DNA from 2 places in the Gottfriedia sp. OAE603 genome. Region 2 is predicted to be linked to the other one. Evidence: a T-box and tRNA genes for the amino acid it is inferred to sense, from the RefSeq annotation. Region 2 holds a T-box; the other holds one or more tRNA genes.

Region 1 (10,213 bases), 2.7 Mb from region 2:
AGAACAAGTTGAGAAAAAAATGCAAAATTGGGAGTCTACTATAGATCGAATAAATCCAAATTACAAGGTTAAACATGGTGGTTTCGGCTGGCTCAATGGGAGGGAATGGTATGATTTGATCGGCATGCATTTCCGTCATCATCTACGTCAGAAATCAGAATTAGAAAATAGAATTGCATTTCTGAGAAACTGACAAAAATCCCCCAAACTGTTCATTGGAGGATTCTTGTTTATAAATTGTTATTTTGTTGTTTAATTTCCTCGCCAGCTAAAATGATATTTGCCGTTTCAATGGTTCGATGTTCATTAACGGACTCTCCTGGTTCAAGATTGTTTAAATCCGCAGTGATTTTTTGTTGCTCCTCAAGATGAAGGGGCTTCTTTTTTTTTGCCATGCTGTTTAGACCTCCAAATTAAATTGAAATGTAAGAGACGATTCTCTAACGTTAGTCTTAACGAATTTTCGAGCTTCATTCAAGTTTTAACAAATTGGAAAGTGACATGATGAAACAACATAAAAAGAATATAAAAAAACTAGCCGAAAAAAATCGACTAGTTTCTATTCTTATTACTTAATTGTTGCAGTGCTAGATATTACTTTATCAATTAAACCGTACTCTAACGCACGTTCAGATGTCATGAAGTTATCACGTTCTGTGTCACGCTCGATCGTTTCTAAAGGTTGACCAGTACGCTCTGCAAGAATACCGTTTAACTTATCACGTAAGAATAAGATACGTTTTGCAGCAATTTCAATTTCTGTTGCTTGACCTTGAGCTCCACCTAATGGTTGGTGAATCATTACTTCCGCATTTGGAAGAGCAAATCTTTTGCCTTTTTCACCAGCAGCCAATAAGAATGCACCCATTGAAGCAGCCATACCAATACAGATAGTAGATACTTGTGGCTTAATAAAATTCATTGTGTCATAAATAGCCATACCAGCAGTAATACTTCCACCAGGACTATTTATGTAAAGGGAAATATCTTTGTCTGGATCTTCAGCAGCTAAGAATAAAAGCTGAGAGACAATCGAGTTAGCTACGTTATCATCTATTGCACTACCTAACATGATGATACGGTCTTTTAACAGACGAGAGTAAATATCATACGCACGCTCACCACGACTTGTTTGTTCAATAACTGTAGGAATTAAATTCATTTTTTCTCCTCCTTCTTAGAAACAAAAGATTGATTAATTCAATAATACCTTTAAGGTCAGAAAAGGTCAAATAAAAGAGATGCTACATTCAGTGTATTCTTTCGACTAAAAAATATTAACGACTTTAAAAAATATTCATTAAGTAATACTTCAACATCATTAACGACTTTTCCTATTTTTAAACGAAAGATTATGTAGTTTTTCTTATGATTAATTTATATTCTAAAGATTCGCTAATTTGAGTTGTGTTTTCTAGTTTTTCATAGATACTTTTAAATGCATTTTCTGCTTGCTGCTTGATTGGATTATGTATTGTAGTAATGTCTAAAACTCTGGACATTAAGTGATTATCAAAACCAACGACAGCCAAATCAAAGGGGATATTCATACCTTTTCGTTTCGCCTCTGAAACAATACCAGCTGCTACGAAGTCATTGGCACAAATGATGGCATCAGGTCTATCTTTTAATTTACATAAATGATTTACGACTTCTTCACCATCAGCGGTAGAATACACTTCAGTAAAGGTATACTCTTTCCTAATTGGCATTTTATTGAGTTTTAATAGATCGTTATAGGCTTGAATTCTTCTAATTGTATTTAATCCATTCATTCTTCCAAAGGCATTTCCAATTTTTCGATAACCTTTTTGAATTAAATATTCCAATGCCATGTAATAACCGATATATTGGTCTAAATAAACAGAAGGGACAAAGTCTGAATCGACTCTTTCTAACGCAACAATCGGTCCATATTTACAATATCTTTCAATATCACGCCATTCCGAAGCCCTAACAGTAATAACTAGAGCATCTATCTCTTTTCTTCGTAAAGCCTCTAACGCTTCTATTTCACCTGTTTTTTCATAACTTGTATTATACGTAATTGTTTTAAAACCATGTTCGTTTGCAATGGAAATAAAACTATTGATGTATGGTAAGCTGATCTCATTAATTTCAGGGGTAATGATACCGATTAAAAAGTTTCTTCCTCTTTTTAATTTTACGGCATTTAAATTTGGGACGTAATCAAATTGTTCAATAATGTTTAGGACTCTTCTTTTTGTCTCTTCGTTCACGTGAGGATGGTTGTTTAATACACGAGAAACTGTGCTTGGTGATACGTTTGATATTTTAGCAATCTCTTTTATATTTAACATTAACTCAAACTCCTAACATGAAAAACTGAATTACTCCTATTATTACTACATTATCATAAATGGAGTTACGACTCTTGTTTGAAAATTTTAAAATTATCTTTGGAAAGGGATTGACCTGAAATGCATTTCAGAAATTTATGATATCGGTGTAAGCAGAATATAAAAATAAGAATCTAGTAGGAGGACATTAAGTATGCGTACTAATCAAACGAGATTTCCAGAGAACTTTCTTTGGGGTGGTGCAATAGCTGCTAATCAAGCTGAAGGTGCATATTTAGAAGGTGGAAAAGGATTAACTACAGTCGATTTACTTCCAATTGGAAAGGATCGCTTTTCACTGATGTTAGGAAATGTCGACTCATTGGAGTTAAAAAATGGGGTTTATTATCCCTCACATGAAGCAATTGATTTCTACCATCGATTTAAAGAGGATATTGCTTTATTTGCAGAAATGGGATTTAAATGTTTACGACTTTCGATTGCATGGGCAAGGATTTTTCCAAACGGAGACGATTCAACTCCAAATGAAGAGGGACTACAATTTTATGATCATGTCTTTGATGAACTATTAAAATATAATATTGAACCAGTCGTTACCACTTGTCATTTTGATGTACCAATCAATCTTGTTGAGAAGTACGGAAGCTGGAAAAATAGAAAAATGATTGAGTTTTATGAGAAATACACAAGAACAATATTTGAAAGATATAAAGATAAGGTTAAGTACTGGATGACGTTTAATGAAATTAATATGTTATTACACGCCCCTTTTATCGGAGCTGGTATTGTATTGAAAGATGATGAGGATAAAAAGCAAGTTCTTTACCAAGCCGCTCATCACCAGTTGGTAGCAAGTGCATTAGCAGTTAAGGCATGCCATGAGATAATTCCAAATGGACAGATTGGATGTATGTTAGCTGCTGGGGCAACGTATCCTTATACTTGCCATCCAAATGACATATGGGAAGCAATCGATAAAGACCGCGAATCATATTTCTTCATTGATGTACAATCAAGGGGTGAATATCCAGGCTATGCAAAGAGGTACTTTAAAGAAAACAATTTACAAATTAGAATGGAAAAAGAAGATGAAGAAATCCTAAAAAATCACACAGTTGATTATATCGGATTTAGTTATTATGCTAGTCGATGTGCTAGTACTGACCCTGAAGTGCTAAGTCAATTAGCTGAAGGTAATATATTTGCATCAATAAAAAATCCATATTTAAATGCATCAGAGTGGGGATGGCAAATTGATCCAAAGGGATTGCGTGTCACTTGTAATCAACTACATGACCGATACCAAAAACCATTATTTATAGTAGAAAACGGATTAGGAGCAAATGACGTTTTAAGTGATGAAGGTTCAATAAACGATGACTATCGCATTGAATACTTAAAATCACACTTTATCGAAATGGCAGAAGCCATAGAAGACGGAGTAGACATTCTTGGCTACACAAGCTGGGGACCAATCGACCTAGTTAGTGCAGGAACTGGAGAAATGAAAAAAAGATACGGATATATTTACGTAGATAAAGACAATGAAGGTAACGGAACACTAAAAAGAATTAAGAAAAAAAGCTTCTACTGGTATCAAGATATCATTCGATCGAACGGTAAAAATTTATAATTTATAAAATTAAAAGTAGGTGCTTATAATCTTTTATCAATGCACCTACTTTTTTGTTGATTATACAAAAGTTTCCAAGCTAAAAAGCTTAAACCGTTGCGGTAAGAAACTTCAAACGATATAATTATTCTTAAGGCATAGCTCAGTCGAACAACTGCTATATGCGTAATCCTACTGAGACTGGGGTGACGGTTTTAAATTTGAGTAATTCCTATAACAATATGCGTTCGTAGCTCAGGGGATAGAGCACGGATGAATTAACTTCATCGAATCATCTTCGAGCGCACCAGTCGAGCCACTACTTGCGTAAACTTACTGAGACTGGGGTGACGGTTTTAAATTTGAGTAATTCCTATAACAATATGCGTTCGTAGCTCAGGGGATAGAGCAACGGTTTCCGGTACCGTGTGTCGCAGGTTCGATTCCTGTCGAGCGCGCTAATTTTATGAAAGCCACGTGAAATAGATATCTTGGTTGAATATTTGACTCAGATGACTAACACGTGGTTTTTTATTACGGCAAATTTTCTGTTAGCTAGCCTTTCCAAAAACGTGACCACCTATAGTGTAAAAGACACTGCATCAAATAAAATACAATACTGATCTGAAAAACTGTTATAATGAATCTTTCGCAATATGTGTAATCGAATGTTTGAACGTTCGTATATCAAAACGAAATGAAATAGTCTAGTTTGGTTAAAATTAAGTTATGAGAAATGATTAAATAGAATTATGAGGTGTATAAATGAGTAAAGCTAAAGGTAAGGGCGGAACAGGAAGAGGTACTGATAAAAAAGGTTGGAATCGTTGGCAAGCAAAGGCTAAGAAAAAAGCGAATGCGAAACCTTATGTAAGTAAAGGTACTAAGAATAAAGGAACATCGAATTCAACTAGTGATTCATAATATGTAGTTTAAAAACGATACTGCGTAATTTTAAGGTCTTTATGTCATTGATTTATACAGTATGGATAATTTACCAGTTATGATTTTATTGCTTTCTGCATTTTATCATGTTATAGTTTTATTTGCGATGAGCTAATTTGAGTAAGTCGAGAGATATGCGTAAGCTAAACGCGCGAATGTGGTCGCCCGGTCTCTTGCCTCAAACGCATCAAGACGTCTGCTGCGGCAGGCGTCTTTCTTTTTGTTTCTTTTTTTGTATATAATAGTAAATATTACAATTGAAGGGAATGTTTGTGTGTTAACTATTAAAGAATACACTGTAGAAGAAATCAAAGATCCATTTGGAATTATCGAAGGTGACAGATATGAGTTTATCCTATTCATTGATGTGCCTGAGGATGATGAATTATACAATGAAAAAGGTATATACATAAAAGCGTTATTTGGTGTTAATGGCGAAGAATCTAAAGTAATTAAGTATGATTTATTTGAAGTTGAAACAAATCAATATTTAGACTTTGATTTAGAGGAAGATGAAGAAGTAGAATTAAAAGAATTTTGTAAAACACATTTAACTGTCGAAGATTAATTCATTTATGATTATTGTGTCATTAGAAACACACATAGTAGTCGAAATATGAAAAATGAGACGAAATCACAACACACTAAGTAAATTGTATTAACACAGTGTTTGGTGTATTACACACTGATAATACACTAGCCGAATCCATAAATATATTTCATAATTAAAACCTTGATTTTTCAAGGTTTTTTTATTTGTTTAAAAATAATAATAAGATTTTTTAGAAAATTGGCACAGTAATTGCAATATTAAAATTGATGAATCACTTGTTTTTGTAACGAGTCAATTCTTTTGTCTTTATATGTAAAAATGTAAGCGTTACAAAAATAAGTAAATTTAAGTTTGGAGGTGGAGAATGAATATCTTATTGGTATGTTCCGCAGGGATGTCTACTAGCTTGCTTGTTACGAAAATGGAACAAGCAGCACAGGCGAAAGGAATTCAAGCTAAGATTTGGGCTGTTGCAGGTGATGCAGCAAAGGAAAATTTAGAAAAAGCAGATGTATTACTACTAGGACCTCAGGTTCGTTATCTTGCCTCAGAAATGAAGAAGCTAGCTGAACCTAAGGGAATACCAGTGGATGTTATTAACCCAGTTCATTATGGTCTTATGAACGGTGAAGCGGTATTGGAAATGGCATTAAATTTGAAGAAATAACGGGGCGTTTAAAAATTAAATAGAAAAGAAGGTGTATTCAAGATGATGCGTTTTGCTGAAAAGTATATTATGCCGGCAGCGGCGAAGTTCGGAAACCAACGTCATTTATTAGCAATTCGTGATGCGTTAATTGGTATGATCGCAATCACGATGATTGGAGCATTTGCAACTCTAATCAATAACTTAGGTGGAGCTATTAAAGGCTACGACAATATGATGGAAGCAATTTTTGGTGCAAATTGGAAAACACTAGGTGGCGACATTTGGTGGGGAACATTTGCATTCATGACAGTATTTGCTGTTGTTGGTATAGCCCATAAGCTAGCACGTTCTTATGGTGATGAAGGTTTTGAAGCGATGTTAGTTGCTTTGGCATCTTACTTCGTATTAGTTCCTCAATCTTTAGCGGCTGTGTCGGTTACGCTTGAAGGTGGAGATACAGCAACTGGTGGTGCTTGGGGATTCATTAGCTGGAATTCATTAAATACTACTGCACTATTTACGGGTATCATTGTAGCGATTGTTGCGACCGAGATATTTGTTAGATTAGCAAAAGTAAAACAACTAGTAATTAAATTACCGGATGGTGTTCCGCCAGCGGTTTCAAAAGCATTTGCAAAATTACTACCAGGTATGTTAACAATTTTCATCGTAGCTTTAGTTGGATTATTATTTAGATTATATATTTCTGACGGCGTATTCTTTAACGACTGGTTAAATTCAGTACTTGTAAAACCATTAACAAATGCTGCAGATTCATTAGGCTTTGCAGTAGCAATCGCATTCTTTGTTCACTTCTTCTGGGCATTAGGTTTACACGGTCCAAATATTTTAGGTGGAATTACAACACCATTATTAACAGCATTAGGTAACCAAAATATCGATTTATACGCAAAAAATGTAACAGACTTAGATAAATATGCAGTACTAGCTGGCCCATTCTTAGATGCATTCGTTTATATGGGTGGATCTGGTACGACAATTGGATTACTGATCGCGATGTTTATTGTTAACCGTAGACGTAATAAACAAATGATCGCATTAGGTACTCCACCATCATTGTTCAATATTAATGAACCAATCATTTTCGGATTACCAATCGTATTAAACCCAGTTTGGTTAATTCCATTTATTTTAACACCAATTTTATTAACAATTATTTCTTATTTAGCAGTTGCTTCACATTTAGTATACCCAGTTGTTTCAACAATTCCTTGGGTAACTCCTCCGATAATTGGTGGTTATTTAGCAACAGGTGGTCATGTATCAGGTGCTGTTTTAGCAGCAGTGAACGTAGTTATTTCGATCATCGTTTATTTACCATTCGTTGTTGTAGCTGAGCGTATGGAAGTTAGAAAAGCAACAGAAACTTCTAATAATAACTCATTAAATCTTTAATAGATGTGAAGGGAAGAGTGCAAATGACTACTGACACGAATATAGAACAAATTGCATTCCAACTAATATTACATGCTGGAAACGCTAAAAGTTTATTAATGGAAGCAATGTACATTGCAAGAGAAGGAAAATTTAGTGAAGCGCGAGAAAAGGTAACTGAAGCAAATGCCGAACTAAGAAAAGCTCATCATTCTCAAACAACTTTAATTCAAAGTGAGGCGAATGGGGAGAAATTTCCAATTAATATTTTGCTTGTACATGCACAGGATCATTTGATGAACTGTTTAACAACTAGGGATTTAGTTGAAGAAATTATTTTTCTACATGAAAAAACTTCACATCTATAACATAAGAAAGGTGGTATAGCATTGGGCTATACCACCTTTCTTATGTTAAAGTGTATAATTTAGTAAATTTACCTTTTAATTTCAGTTAAACAATAAAACACTATTATAAGTAGTGTGTTTTAAAAACGACACACTACTTATAGATATAACACACTAAAGATATATTTGTGAAATATCACAGTAGCATCACAACACACTAATAACCGTCGCTAAAATGACTTGCATGATCAATGAAATATTTTAAATGATGAACTACTGCTGTAATAGGCTTCTTTTAATATTTTCAAATAATAATTAGTTTTTTTAAAAGACTTGGCATGGTAATTGCAATATAAAAGAGTGTAAACACAAATTAAATAGTTTGTAGTCAGTTTATTATATTAGATGAGTATTTTAATCTACTTTGTAAGCGCTACAAATAATATCAAACTTAGGAGGAATCGTAATGAATATTTTATTAGCTTGTTCTGCGGGAATGTCTACTAGTTTACTAGTAACAAAAATGGAAAATGCGGCAAAAGAAAAAGGTATTGAAGCAAAAATTTGGGCTGTTTCAGGAGATGCTGCAAAGGAAAATTTAGAAAAAGCAGATGTTCTTTTATTGGGTCCTCAAGTACGTTACTTAGCAGCAGAAATGAAAAAGATTGCGGAACCAAAAGGAATTCCTGTAGATGTTATTAATCCAGTACATTATGGATTAATGAACGGAGAAGCTGTATTGGAATTAGCTCTAAGTCTAAAAAAATAATATTTGAATTATTAATTGAAATAAAGGAGCTCTATGAAAATGATGAATTTTATAGAAAAGTATATTATGCCAACTGCTGGAAAAATTGGTAGCCAACGTCATTTATTAGCGATCCGTGATGCGTTAATCGGAATGATTGCAATAACAATGGTCGGTTCGTTTGCAGTATTAATAAACAATTTAGGTGGTGCTATTAAAGGCTACGATAAAATGATGGAAGCGGTTTTCGGAGTAAACTGGAAAACCTTAGGTGGAGACATTTGGTGGGGTACTTTTGCATTCATGACTGTATTTGCAGTAGTGGGGATCGCAAATAAACTTGCACGTTCATACGGAGATGAAGGTTTCGAAGCAATGCTAGTTGCACTGGCTTCATACTTTGTATTAGTACCACAATCTTTAAGCGCAGTAACTGTAACGCTTGAAAATGGTGAAAAAGCAACTGGTGGTGTATGGGGTCTAGTAAACTCTACTTATACTAACTCAACTGCATTATTTACAGGTATTATCGTAGCGATTATAGCAACTGAAATATTTGTTCGTCTATCCAAAGTAAAACAATTAGTTATTAAATTACCTGATGGTGTTCCACCAGCAGTATCTAAGGCGTTCGCAAAATTGATTCCAGGTATGTTAACAATTTTCGTAATCGCATTAGTAGGATTAGTATTCAGATTATACTTATCAGATGGAGTATATTTCAATGATTGGTTAAACTCTGTACTTGTTAAACCATTAACGAATGCAGCGGATTCATTACCATTCGCAATTGGAATCGCATTCTTCATTCACTTCTTCTGGGTGTTGGGATTACATGGTCCAAACATTTTAGGTGGAATTACAACACCATTATTTACAGCACTAGGAAATGAAAATATTGATTTAGCTGCAAAAGGTGTACAAGATTGGGATAAGTACAATGTTATGGCAGGACCATTCTTTGATGCATTCGTATTTTTAGGTGGATCTGGTGCAACACTGGGATTAATTATCTCAATGATATTAGTAAATAGAAAACGTAATAAACAAATGATAGCACTTGGTGGTGCGCCTGGTATTTTCCAAATTAACGAACCAGTACTTTTCGGTATGCCAATCGTATTAAATCCAATGTGGTTTATTCCATTTATCGGAACGCCAATTGTATTAACAATCACTTCATATTTATCGATTTCTTGGGGATTAGTTCATCCTGTTACAACAAATATTCCTTGGGTTACACCGGCAATTGTTGGTGGTTGGTTATCAACAGGTGGTCACATTTCTGGTGCCATCTTAGCAGCCGCTAACTTAGTAATCTCAATATTAATTTATATTCCTTTTGTTGTAATGCAAGAGAGAATTGACATCAGAAAAATTAAAGAGGCATCGAATAATCAAAGTGCTTCAATGTAATAGATTGAGGGGGATACGAAATGAGTACTATAGTGAATGTTGAGCAAACAGCGTTTCAATTAATCTTACATGCTGGAAATGCTAAAAGTTCATTAATGGAAGCAATGCAAGCTGCTCGTGCAGGAAATTTAGATGAAGCACATAGTAAGATTGAAGAAGCAAAAGTAGAATTAAATCATGCACATCATGCTCAAACTTCGCTGATTCAGGGTGAAGCTCGTGGAGAG
Region 2 (10,213 bases):
GTGAAAAAGCTGGCATGTCATTACCTAAAGGTGCAGGAGCAAAGGTTGATCAAGCTGCTGCAAAATTCATTCGTGCAAAAGGCATTGAAGCATTAAGAAGCTTTACAAAACTGCATTTCGCCAACACTGAAAAAGCATTGAAAATCGCTAAACAATAGGTTCTGATAATAGCAATAATGTTTATAGTCAAACAATAAACTAAAAAAGCTGTATTCTAAATGAAGATTTCACTTAGAATACAGCATCTACGATAAAGAAAATAAATCCTAATAAACTAGCAAGCTGTTTTTGCTTCTTATATCGAAGCGAAGGTCTTGATAAAAAGTATAAACAAATTAAGAATCCAAATGGAATTGGTAGCCAAAACAATCGAAATGGTAATGAAGATACTACATAATATCCAATCATTTGAAACCCTAGATTATTTACATCTCTTTTAATTGCCTCTTTGTAAACGACTAATAACCCTATTAGTAATCCAACATACAGTAGAAAAACAAACATCTTCCACCTCCAAGATTGTCCTACTATTAAACTATTCATATACTGCTTGTCTAAGGACACATAATGAAAAATGTTCATACATATGCATTACATAAATATATAGATCTAGGAGTTGATTCTTGGAATGATTACTAGTGAATTAGAACGACTTATTCAAACCGTTCCACAAGATATTTTAGCTCTACCTAATCCAGACTATAAACTTAATCCTTCAAAATGGTCCAAAAAAGAAATTCTCGGACATTTATGCGACTCTGCTACAATGAACCATAAAAGATTTATTGACAGACTTTTTTCAAATGAAGATATAAAACTTGAACTATACAATCAAAATCATTGGGTCGAGTGTAACGACTATCAACATTGCTATACGATAGATGAAGTGTTAACTCTTTGGATTACCTTAAACCATAGAATTGTAAAAACAATGAAAAACGTAGCCACCGAAAAATTGGCTTTACAATTTACCGTCAGTGAAAATGAGAAAGTCACATTTGAATGGTTATATACGGATTATGTAGATCACTTAAAGCATCATTTAAAACAAATATTTGATCAGAAATAAGGTGTAAAAATGAAATTTCAGATAAAGAAAAACCCTTTTTTAGCCGCACTCATCCTTTGTTTAATCCCAATTATTCTCCTCGTTCCAATAGGAAGCTTCATTGAAGGTGAAGGTCAAATAATGAGCATCGTTATTTTTATTCTCATTTCACCCATCATCATCTTACTAGTATGGGCGTTATTTCATTCATACCATGAATTTTCGGATACTGAATTTATTTCAATATTTGGCTTTATAAAAATAAAAATTCCTTTCCAAGAAATCAAAAAAGTAGGATTTTCATTAAATCCTATGTCATCTCCTGCTTGGACATTTAAACGTGTGAAAATCGATTATAAAAAATTTGAATTCTCATTATTATCACTCCCGAAGGATGAAGAGCTATTTTTAAGCGAGCTCAAAAAAAGATGTACGCAAGCGGAAATTAAAGATCGTGATGGCAATCTGTTTTCCTAATAAGCAGATGAAAACTAATTCTATAAAAAGGCCGCTTCATGTCTCAAAAGTCAATTTGACATGAAGCGGCCTTTTTATTTAGTTACTTACCTTTACTTGTGTAACTTTATTGTTTTCTTCCTGCAAAAGGAAAAATGGAAAAATGCTCATTATTTGTAGGTTCATTTTTTAGTTATTAATATACTTTTCAAAAACATAACCAAAATCTTTGACTTTGTATTGTTCTCTTGATTTCATTAACCACTCAAATGCCGCTTCGTTAATTTCTTTAAAATTATTTACAACACTATTTTCATTACTTGAAACACGACTTAGTGTTGTAGATGCTAATTCAATACTTTCCTTAGCAAAACCTAGTTTAATTTCGTTTTCATGACAAATCTCAGCAATCATTAATAATGCTTTATATAAATCTTTTAACTCTTCAATATGTTTTTTATGTACATCAATAGAGAATTCTTTACCACCGATATTGAATTTAATTTCAACATCCAAATCGATTGTACCAGCAGTTTCTAAAACAACTTGAGAAATTTTATAAGTATGATAATTATATCGATGAAGTGTACGTTTTTTACTAATAGCACTAGTTCCGTCTAAATGAATTAATGCTTTATTTGTGAAACAGTACTCATCTGTTTTTGATTTAATTAAAAAATAGATCTTCTCATCATCTTCATGCATTACGTAATCATCAGAATCAACCTTGTCATAGTTTTTTGGCTCGATGACACTACCTACATCACTTAATCCAAGCATATCTGCTGCAACTTTACCAAACATGTAAATTCCTCCTCAAAGGGTAAGTTTAGTGAATTTTGGAGAATGAGTTTTTTCTTCTCCCTTATCCTTATTTTTATTACTTTATTTAGCTTCCAGACATAATAAGTATACATATTTATTCTTTAATAGTCTTTCATTATCTTTTAAATCAGGAGAAATACTAACTGATTCCATCGAATCATTTCCCTCCACATATGCTCCAAGTGCCATTTCTTTTCCTTTTACTATTTCATGTTTTCCTTCAATTTGTTCAAAAAATGACATATTAGTTTGGTCTGGTTGTTTATATAATGTTTGACCCATACTATGCCCATTACTATTTGCAAAAATAATGTCCCATTCATATGTATTTTTCGTTTCCTGCTGAAGTTGACGTTTAAATGTAAGATAGTAAGTTTTATCATTATCTTTTAGAACAGTGATTGCAATACCACCTATTGTATGCACTAATTTACCTTTAGAATACACTTTAATTTTTGCTTCCAATGACTGTATATCTGTATAATCATCTAGTTTCAATTTATAAATTGCTAATTTTTCACGACTCTCCCCAAGCATATTAAGTGTATTCATTTCAGACTTGGTCATTTTATAATTTTCCAAAATACTCTTTTTTTCTTCAATAAGAATTAGATTTTCATCTTTTTTGCAACTTACTAAAAAAATGACTACTAATAATAGATAAGTGATTTTCCTCACTTTTTCCCACCTCTAAACTTTCATTAACTAACATATGGTTATTCGATTAAGACTTAAGTATTCCTCTTTTTCACATGTTTTCATTATGTAGCTTTTGTAATAAGTGATGACTGAATTTTCCTTACTTCATCATACGATCCCTTCTTTTCTGTCAGCACATTAATTTACCATTGAACACTTACCTAGTTGCAGACTATAATTAGTAAGTGACTGTTTAAATTACGTTCTAAATAGAACATTTTTATATAACGAAAAAAATAGAAAAGGTGTAGATTAATGAGTATATTAACTGTAAAAAACTTAAGCCACGGCTTTGGTGATCGTGCAATATTTAATGATGTATCATTCCGATTATTAAAGGGAGAACATATTGGTCTAATCGGTGCTAATGGTGAAGGTAAATCAACTTTCATGAATATTGTAACTGGCAAACTTCAACCTGATGAAGGTAAAGTTGAATGGTCTAAAAAAGTACGTGTTGGTTATTTAGATCAACATGCAGTATTGCAAGCAGGAATGACAATTCGCGATGTATTAAAAAGTGCATTCCAATATATGTTTGATATGGAAAATGAAATCAATGATTTATACGTAAAAATGGCCGATGCAACTCCAGAGGAAATGGAGAAAATGCTTGAAGATGTTGGCGTACTACAAGATACATTAACGAATAACGATTTTTACGTTATCGATGCAAAAGTAGAAGAAATTGCTCGTGGTTTAGGTTTAGAAGATATTGGTCTTGAGCGTGATGTAACTGAATTATCTGGTGGTCAAAGAACAAAAGTTCTTTTAGCTAAGCTTCTTTTAGAAAAACCAGATATCTTATTATTAGATGAGCCGACTAACTATTTAGATGAGCAACATATTGAATGGTTAAAACGTTATTTAAATGAATATGAAAATGCATTTATTTTGATTTCACATGATATTCCATTCCTAAATAGTGTAATTAATTTAATTTACCACATGGAAAATCAAGAATTGAATCGATACGTTGGAGATTACAATAATTTCATGAGTATTTATGAAATGAAAAAATCACAACTAGAATCAGCTTATAAGCGACAACAGCAAGAAATATCAGAGCTGAAAGACTTTGTTGCTCGAAATAAAGCTCGTGTTTCTACTCGTAACATGGCAATGTCACGCCAAAAGAAACTAGATAAAATGGACATTATCGAGCTTGCAAGGGAGAAGCCAAAACCAGAGTTTGACTTCAAACCAGCTCGTACTTCTGGAAAATTAATATTTGAAGCTAAAAACCTTGTTATTGGATATGACGAACCACTTTCACAACCTTTAAACCTTCGAATGGAACGCGGTCAAAAAGTCGCTTTAGTTGGTGCGAATGGTATCGGTAAAACAACTTTAATGCGTAGTTTACTTGGTGATATTAAACCAATTTCAGGTGAAGTTGAACGCGGAGAATTCCTTCATATCGGGTACTTTGAACAAGAAGTGAAAAGTGATAACAATAAAACATGTATTGATGAAGTTTGGGATGAATTCCCTTCATTTACACAATACGAAGTTCGTGCTGCTCTTGCGAGATGTGGTTTAACAACAAAACATATCGAAAGTAAAGTATCAGTATTAAGTGGTGGAGAAAAAGCCAAAGTTCGTTTATGTAAATTAATGAATAATGAATCAAACTTACTTGTACTAGATGAGCCGACTAACCACTTAGACGTAGATGCAAAAGAAGAATTAAAACGAGCGCTGAAAGAATATAAGGGTAGCATTTTAATTATCTGTCACGAACCAGAATTTTACCAAGGTCTAGTAACAGACGTATGGAATGGTGAAAATTGGACTACAAAAGTATTTTAATTAGTCAACGATCGCCTGAACGAAAATATGAAAGTTCTCTTCTTCTGGAGAAAACAAACTAAACAAAAAAAGGTAGCTAATTAAGTAGATAATTAGCTACCTTTTTATTTAGTAGGAATTGACTATGATTACTCTCCTAACTAAGAAATGAATTGAATTGTATTAAAAGAAAATTTACTTTTAACAAAAAACTTTTCTAAAATGATTTTGTTTAAAAATTTCTTTTACATTACTCTTCTGTTAAAGAGAGCAATTGGAACGGAAGGTGCGAGACTCCTGTGGGAGTAGCGGGACAGATGAGACCCCGCAGGCGCATGCCGAGGAGGCTCATCGCACGCCCCACGGAAAGCGAGCATCCTGGAGTGGAAATCGACGAATTCTCTATTTTATTAGTTTCTAAGAAGAGTTAGCCTCTCTTTTTTATTATGAAAGTGTAATGTTTTGGCCTAATTTTGTCGTCCATTCCCTAGGATTTTTTCGTTTTTTAGACACTTTTGGCATTGTATTAATATAACCGATATGAAGTGCGCCCAATATTTTTCTGTTTACTGGGATCCCCATTTCTTTGTAAAACTGTTGATCAAAAATATATGGGTTTGTACGCCAAACCATTCCAATATTTTTTTCCCAAGCAGCTAATTGTAAATTTTGAACAAATGAACAAGTTGCCCCAATTGCTTCCAAATTCTTTTTTTCATTTTCTGTATGATCTGTTGTTATGATCAAATGCATAGGCGTGTCAATAATATATGATTTAAAAAACTCAACAGATTTCTTTATTTTTTCAACAGTATATGTTTCTGTTAACTCCATTCTTTCATAACTATCTACGATTTTTGAAGCATAAAATTCTTTTTCATTTTCTTCTGAAATCATGATAAATTGCCAAGGCTCTTCCTTACTATGAAAAGGAGCATAAGAAGCTACTTCCAAAAGTTCCATCAAAATCTCTTCAGAAATCGGGTCTTTTTTTGTATCTCTAACAGTTCTTCTATTTTTGATCGTATTTAAAATTGTCATTTGTTTGTAATCTCCTTAGTTGGAATCAATTCATTTATTATTATAAATGTAATTGATAATCATTTTCAATGAAAACAAGTATTTATTAGTAAACTTTAAGATTCCTAATATAATAACACCAATAATTCAGAAAAGCTGTTTTTGTATTCATTGTCTTTACTTTAGAATGTGTTAGTTGATTACAACTCCAGGTTGCTCCCTTTCCGTGGGGCGAAATCTGAGCCTCCTCGGCTAGCCTGCGGGGTCTCAGCCTTCCCGCATCTCCCACAGGAGTCTCGCACCTTCCGTTGTAATCAACTTCTATCCATCTCTTTTTAAAGATATAATCACTTGTAAAAGAGCCTTTAGAAAAAACAAAAAAAGTATGAAAAGAAAATGTTCTTTTCATACTTCTTGATTACATTTCTTTTGGTGCACGAATACCCAATAATCTTAGTCCCTCTTCTAATACAATCGAAACAGCTTTGATTAGAGCTAATCTACTTACTAATTGATCGTCTTCAGTAAGGATATGAGTATTTCCATAATATTTATTGAACGCTTGAGCTAAATCAATTGTATATTTGGCAATAACTGACGGTTCATTTTGTTCGAAGCTACGTCTTACTTTGTCTGGAAAGGCTTGAATATTTTTTATGATTTCCCAACTATACTCATCATGTAAGCCTTCTTGATTTTGGAAATCTGTTATATTCGCTTTTTCTAAGATTGAATTAGTTCTCACTATAGAATACTGTACATATGGCCCCGTTTCTCCTTCAAATTTCAACATTTGCTCTAGAGAAAACTCGAAATTATTCATACGATCATTTTTTAAATCCTGGAATATAATCGCTCCTACCCCTACCATTTTTGCAACTTCATCTTTATTCTTTAAATTAGGATTTTTGTCAGATATATTCTGATTGGCTAAATTAATTGCTTCTTCAATGACTTTTTCAAGTAAGACAATTTTCCCTTTTCGAGTTGACATTTTTTTACCGTTTTGAAGAATTAAACCAAATGGTACATGTTCCATATTCTTAGACCATTCATATCCCATCTTATTTAAAACAGTAAATACTTGAGTGAAATGTAAAGCCTGTTCACCTCCTACGACATACACTGCTCTATCAAAATCATATGTTTCTTTACGGTATATTGCAGCTGCCAAATCTCGGGTTGCATATAAAGTAGCTCCATCGGATTTTCTAATTAAACATGGTGGTAATTCTATTTCTGAAAGGTCTACAACTTCAGCACCTTCTGATTCAACTAATAAATTTTTCTCTTCTAATAATGTAATGATTCGATCCATTTTATCATTATAAAAAGCTTCGCCATTAAAGCTATCAAAGCTAACACCTAATAAATCATATACCATCATAAATTCTTTTAGTGATTCTTCACGGAACCACTCCCATAATTCTTGCGCTTCTTCATTTTTCTCCTCTAATTTCTTAAACCAGCTTCTTGCTTCTTCTTCAAGCTCTGGTTCCTTCTCAACTTCTTCGTGAAATTTAATATATAGTGTTAGCAATTCTTTGATGGGGTTTAATTTTACTTTTTCTTCTACTCCCCAACGTTTATACGCAACAATCAATTTTCCAAACTGTGTTCCCCAATCACCTAGGTGATTAATTTTAATTGCGTTATAACCATTTTTTTGAGCAATGTTTCCAATCGCGTTCCCAATCATTGTTGAACGAATATGGCCCATTGAAAAAGGTTTGGCAATATTTGGTGAAGAACAATCAATCACAATTGTTTTTTCTTCATCAGTAACTTGATTTCCGTAATCTTTTCCTTTATTTAATACGGTTTCAATAATATGTTTACTGACAATTTTCTTATTTAAGAAGCAGTTTACATATGGTCCATTTGCCTCAACTTTTGCAAATAATTCATGTTGAATGAGAGGTGCAATTTCTTGCGCTATGCTAACTGGGGACTTTCTTAATGACTTTGCAAGCTGAAAACAAGGGAAAGCTAAATCGCCTTGATCTGCATAATGTGGTTTTTCGATCAGTGCATTAATTTCAATTTTATTTAATACGCCATTTAATGCTTTTTCTAGATGCTCACTATACAATAATTCATAGTTCATCTTCCTTCATTCCCTTCTAAAAATAAATAAAACCCCGCCTCTAAAAAAGAGACGGGGTTTAAGCTCCGCGGTACCACTCTAATTGTTCAAATACTATTGAACCATCTTTAAGTTTGTTAACGAGGTTCCATCCCCGGTAAATCCTACTATCATTTCGAATTTACTTCTCCAAAGTGCGCTTCATCTTATTCGTTTTATTAGGCTTCCACCATCCCTAACTCGCTTAAAAACTTTATAAGATTACTCTCTTTATCATAAAATTTCCGATATTCCTTTTACATATTTAAACATATACAAAACTGAATAACAACCTTCTTATTAAAATTTTCATAAATTGGATGAACGTTTTATTGACAACCTTAATAACATAAATTTGAGGTGGAATTAATGAAAAAAGATTCAATTACTATCAGTCTTTGTATGATTGTAAAAAATGAAGAAAATGTTCTTGAAAGATGTCTTTCATCCGTTTCTACTATTGTAGATGAAATCGTCATAATTGATACAGGTTCAACTGATCAAACGAAAGAAATAGCAAAAAAATTTACAAATTGCGTTTATGATTTTAACTGGATCAATGATTTTTCCGCGGCTCGGAACTTTGCCTTTTCTAAAGCAACTAAGGACTATATTATGTGGTTAGATGCAGATGATGTGATCACAGAATTGAATGCAGAAAAATTACTTGAGCTAAAGAAAACTTTAACAGAAGAAGTAGATGCTGTTGCAATGAAATATCATCTTTCTTTTGATGAAGATGGAAATCCAACATTTAGCTCTGTTCGAAATCGAATCGTTAAACGTAAAAGAAATTTTAAATGGATTGGTTTCGTTCACGAATATCTTGAAGTATATGGAAATATCATTCATTCAGATGCTGCCGTCATCCATCATAAAGATAAAGACTCATCTACCCGAAACTTAAAAATTTATGAAGAAGCAATTGCTTCAGGTAAATCATTAAATCCAAGGGATAAATATTATTACGCAAATGAATGTTTAGATCATGGGAAGTATGAAACCGCAATTGAATGGTATAACAAATTTTTAGATGAAGGCAAAGGTTGGTCTGAAGATAATATTCAAGCCTGCGGAAAAATGGCTGATTGTTATTTGAATTTAGGAAATATGGATTTAGCAACCAATAGTTGTCTAAAATCATTCAATTACGATGGTCCGCGTGGAGAAAATTGTTGCAGATTAGGTTATATCTATCTTCAACAAAACGATTATCATCGTGCAATCTCATGGTATAAAATTGCTACATTTGTTGATATTCCTGAACAAAAAAGCCCATTTATTAATACTGCGTGTTATACTTGGCTACCACATTTACAATTATGTCTTTCCTACAGTCGTTTAGGTGATCAAGAGACTGCTAAAAAACATAATGATATTGCTGCTAGCTTTGCTCCTAATAACCCTTCGGTCAAGCATAATCAAGCGTATTTTAACTCATTATTTAATGAGCAATAATACAACTTCGGTGTCCCTCAATGTAACTTGCAATATCATAAATACATTTTTTAGTTAGAAGCGATATCTTAAGAAAAGAGTGATATTTTGACTACCGTTAGTTTATGTATGATCGTTAAAAATGATGAGGCTGTTATTGAAAGATGTCTACAATCAGTATCCGACTTAGTGGATGAAGTGATCATTGTTGATTTAAAATCCACAGATAGAACTAGAGAACTAGCAAGTATGTATACAAAAAACATTTATTCTTTTGAAGCAACTCAGCATGAAAAAGATGCACTAAGCTATTTATTTGAACTCGCTACAAAACAATATATTTTTTTCATAAACCCTAATGATATTTTGTTCGAAAATGACAGGGAAAAATTTGCACAATTAAAGCTCTCGATCAATTCAAATATAGATGGAATATCAATGAAACTGAAAACTAATTTGAATGAAAGTACGCCAAAAATGCTAACTAGAATAGTAAATAGAAATAGTTCTTATTCTATTAGTGTTGAATCCGATGAGCATTATATTAATGTTACAGGTAAAGTGGTTGATTCTGACATAGCGATCAACCATCTCCCATACACACATGATCCTAATAACCATATAAAAATATTTGAAAAAATGATTGAAGAGAATGTTGTCTTTTCACCTAGAGATTTATTTTATTATGCAAAGGAATTAAGTGATAATCATCAATATGATCAATCGATTCAATATTTTCTAAAGTTTTTAAGAAAAAAACAACCGTATAATGAACATAATATACTAGCTTGCTATTATTTAGCCGATAATTA

Evidence for each region. The T-box of region 2 lies ahead of argS (arginine--tRNA ligase). A T-box ahead of a tRNA ligase gene usually reads a tRNA of that ligase, here a tRNA-Arg.
Region 1: it encodes a tRNA-Arg, which carries the amino acid that the T-box ahead of argS (arginine--tRNA ligase) is inferred to sense. The anticodon was not compared.

What each region holds. Positions count from the first base shown of each region.
Region 1 covers NZ_JBEUNN010000001.1:486,550-496,762, forward strand. Annotated here, with positions in the region: gene ABID96_RS02325 (DinB family protein) at 1-193, shown strand, start outside; gene ABID96_RS02330 (hypothetical protein) at 231-395, opposite strand; gene clpP (ATP-dependent Clp endopeptidase proteolytic subunit ClpP) at 569-1,162, opposite strand; gene ABID96_RS02340 (LacI family DNA-binding transcriptional regulator) at 1,353-2,321, opposite strand; gene ABID96_RS02345 (6-phospho-beta-glucosidase) at 2,515-3,954, shown strand; tRNA gene ABID96_RS02350 (tRNA-Arg) at 4,319-4,391, shown strand; gene ABID96_RS02355 (DUF3934 family protein) at 4,699-4,857, shown strand; gene ABID96_RS02360 (DUF6509 family protein) at 5,153-5,446, shown strand; gene ABID96_RS02365 (PTS sugar transporter subunit IIB) at 5,796-6,098, shown strand; gene ABID96_RS02370 (PTS sugar transporter subunit IIC) at 6,141-7,496, shown strand; gene ABID96_RS02375 (PTS lactose/cellobiose transporter subunit IIA) at 7,520-7,843, shown strand; gene ABID96_RS02380 (PTS sugar transporter subunit IIB) at 8,289-8,591, shown strand; gene ABID96_RS02385 (PTS sugar transporter subunit IIC) at 8,631-9,986, shown strand; gene ABID96_RS02390 (PTS lactose/cellobiose transporter subunit IIA) at 10,007-10,213, shown strand, end outside.
Region 2 covers NZ_JBEUNN010000001.1:3,207,576-3,217,788, forward strand. Annotated here, with positions in the region: gene rnhC (ribonuclease HIII) at 1-158, shown strand, start outside; gene ABID96_RS16420 (hypothetical protein) at 232-504, opposite strand; gene ABID96_RS16425 (DinB family protein) at 629-1,069, shown strand; gene ABID96_RS16430 (PH domain-containing protein) at 1,190-1,525, shown strand; gene ABID96_RS16435 (PH domain-containing protein) at 1,694-2,308, opposite strand; gene ABID96_RS16440 (hypothetical protein) at 2,390-3,007, opposite strand; gene ABID96_RS16445 (ABC-F family ATP-binding cassette domain-containing protein) at 3,284-4,840, shown strand; gene ABID96_RS16450 (nitroreductase family protein) at 5,264-5,860, opposite strand; gene argS (arginine--tRNA ligase) at 6,258-7,946, opposite strand; T-box leader at 7,991-8,211, opposite strand; gene ABID96_RS16460 (tetratricopeptide repeat-containing glycosyltransferase family 2 protein) at 8,334-9,422, shown strand; gene ABID96_RS16465 (glycosyltransferase) at 9,510-10,213, shown strand, end outside.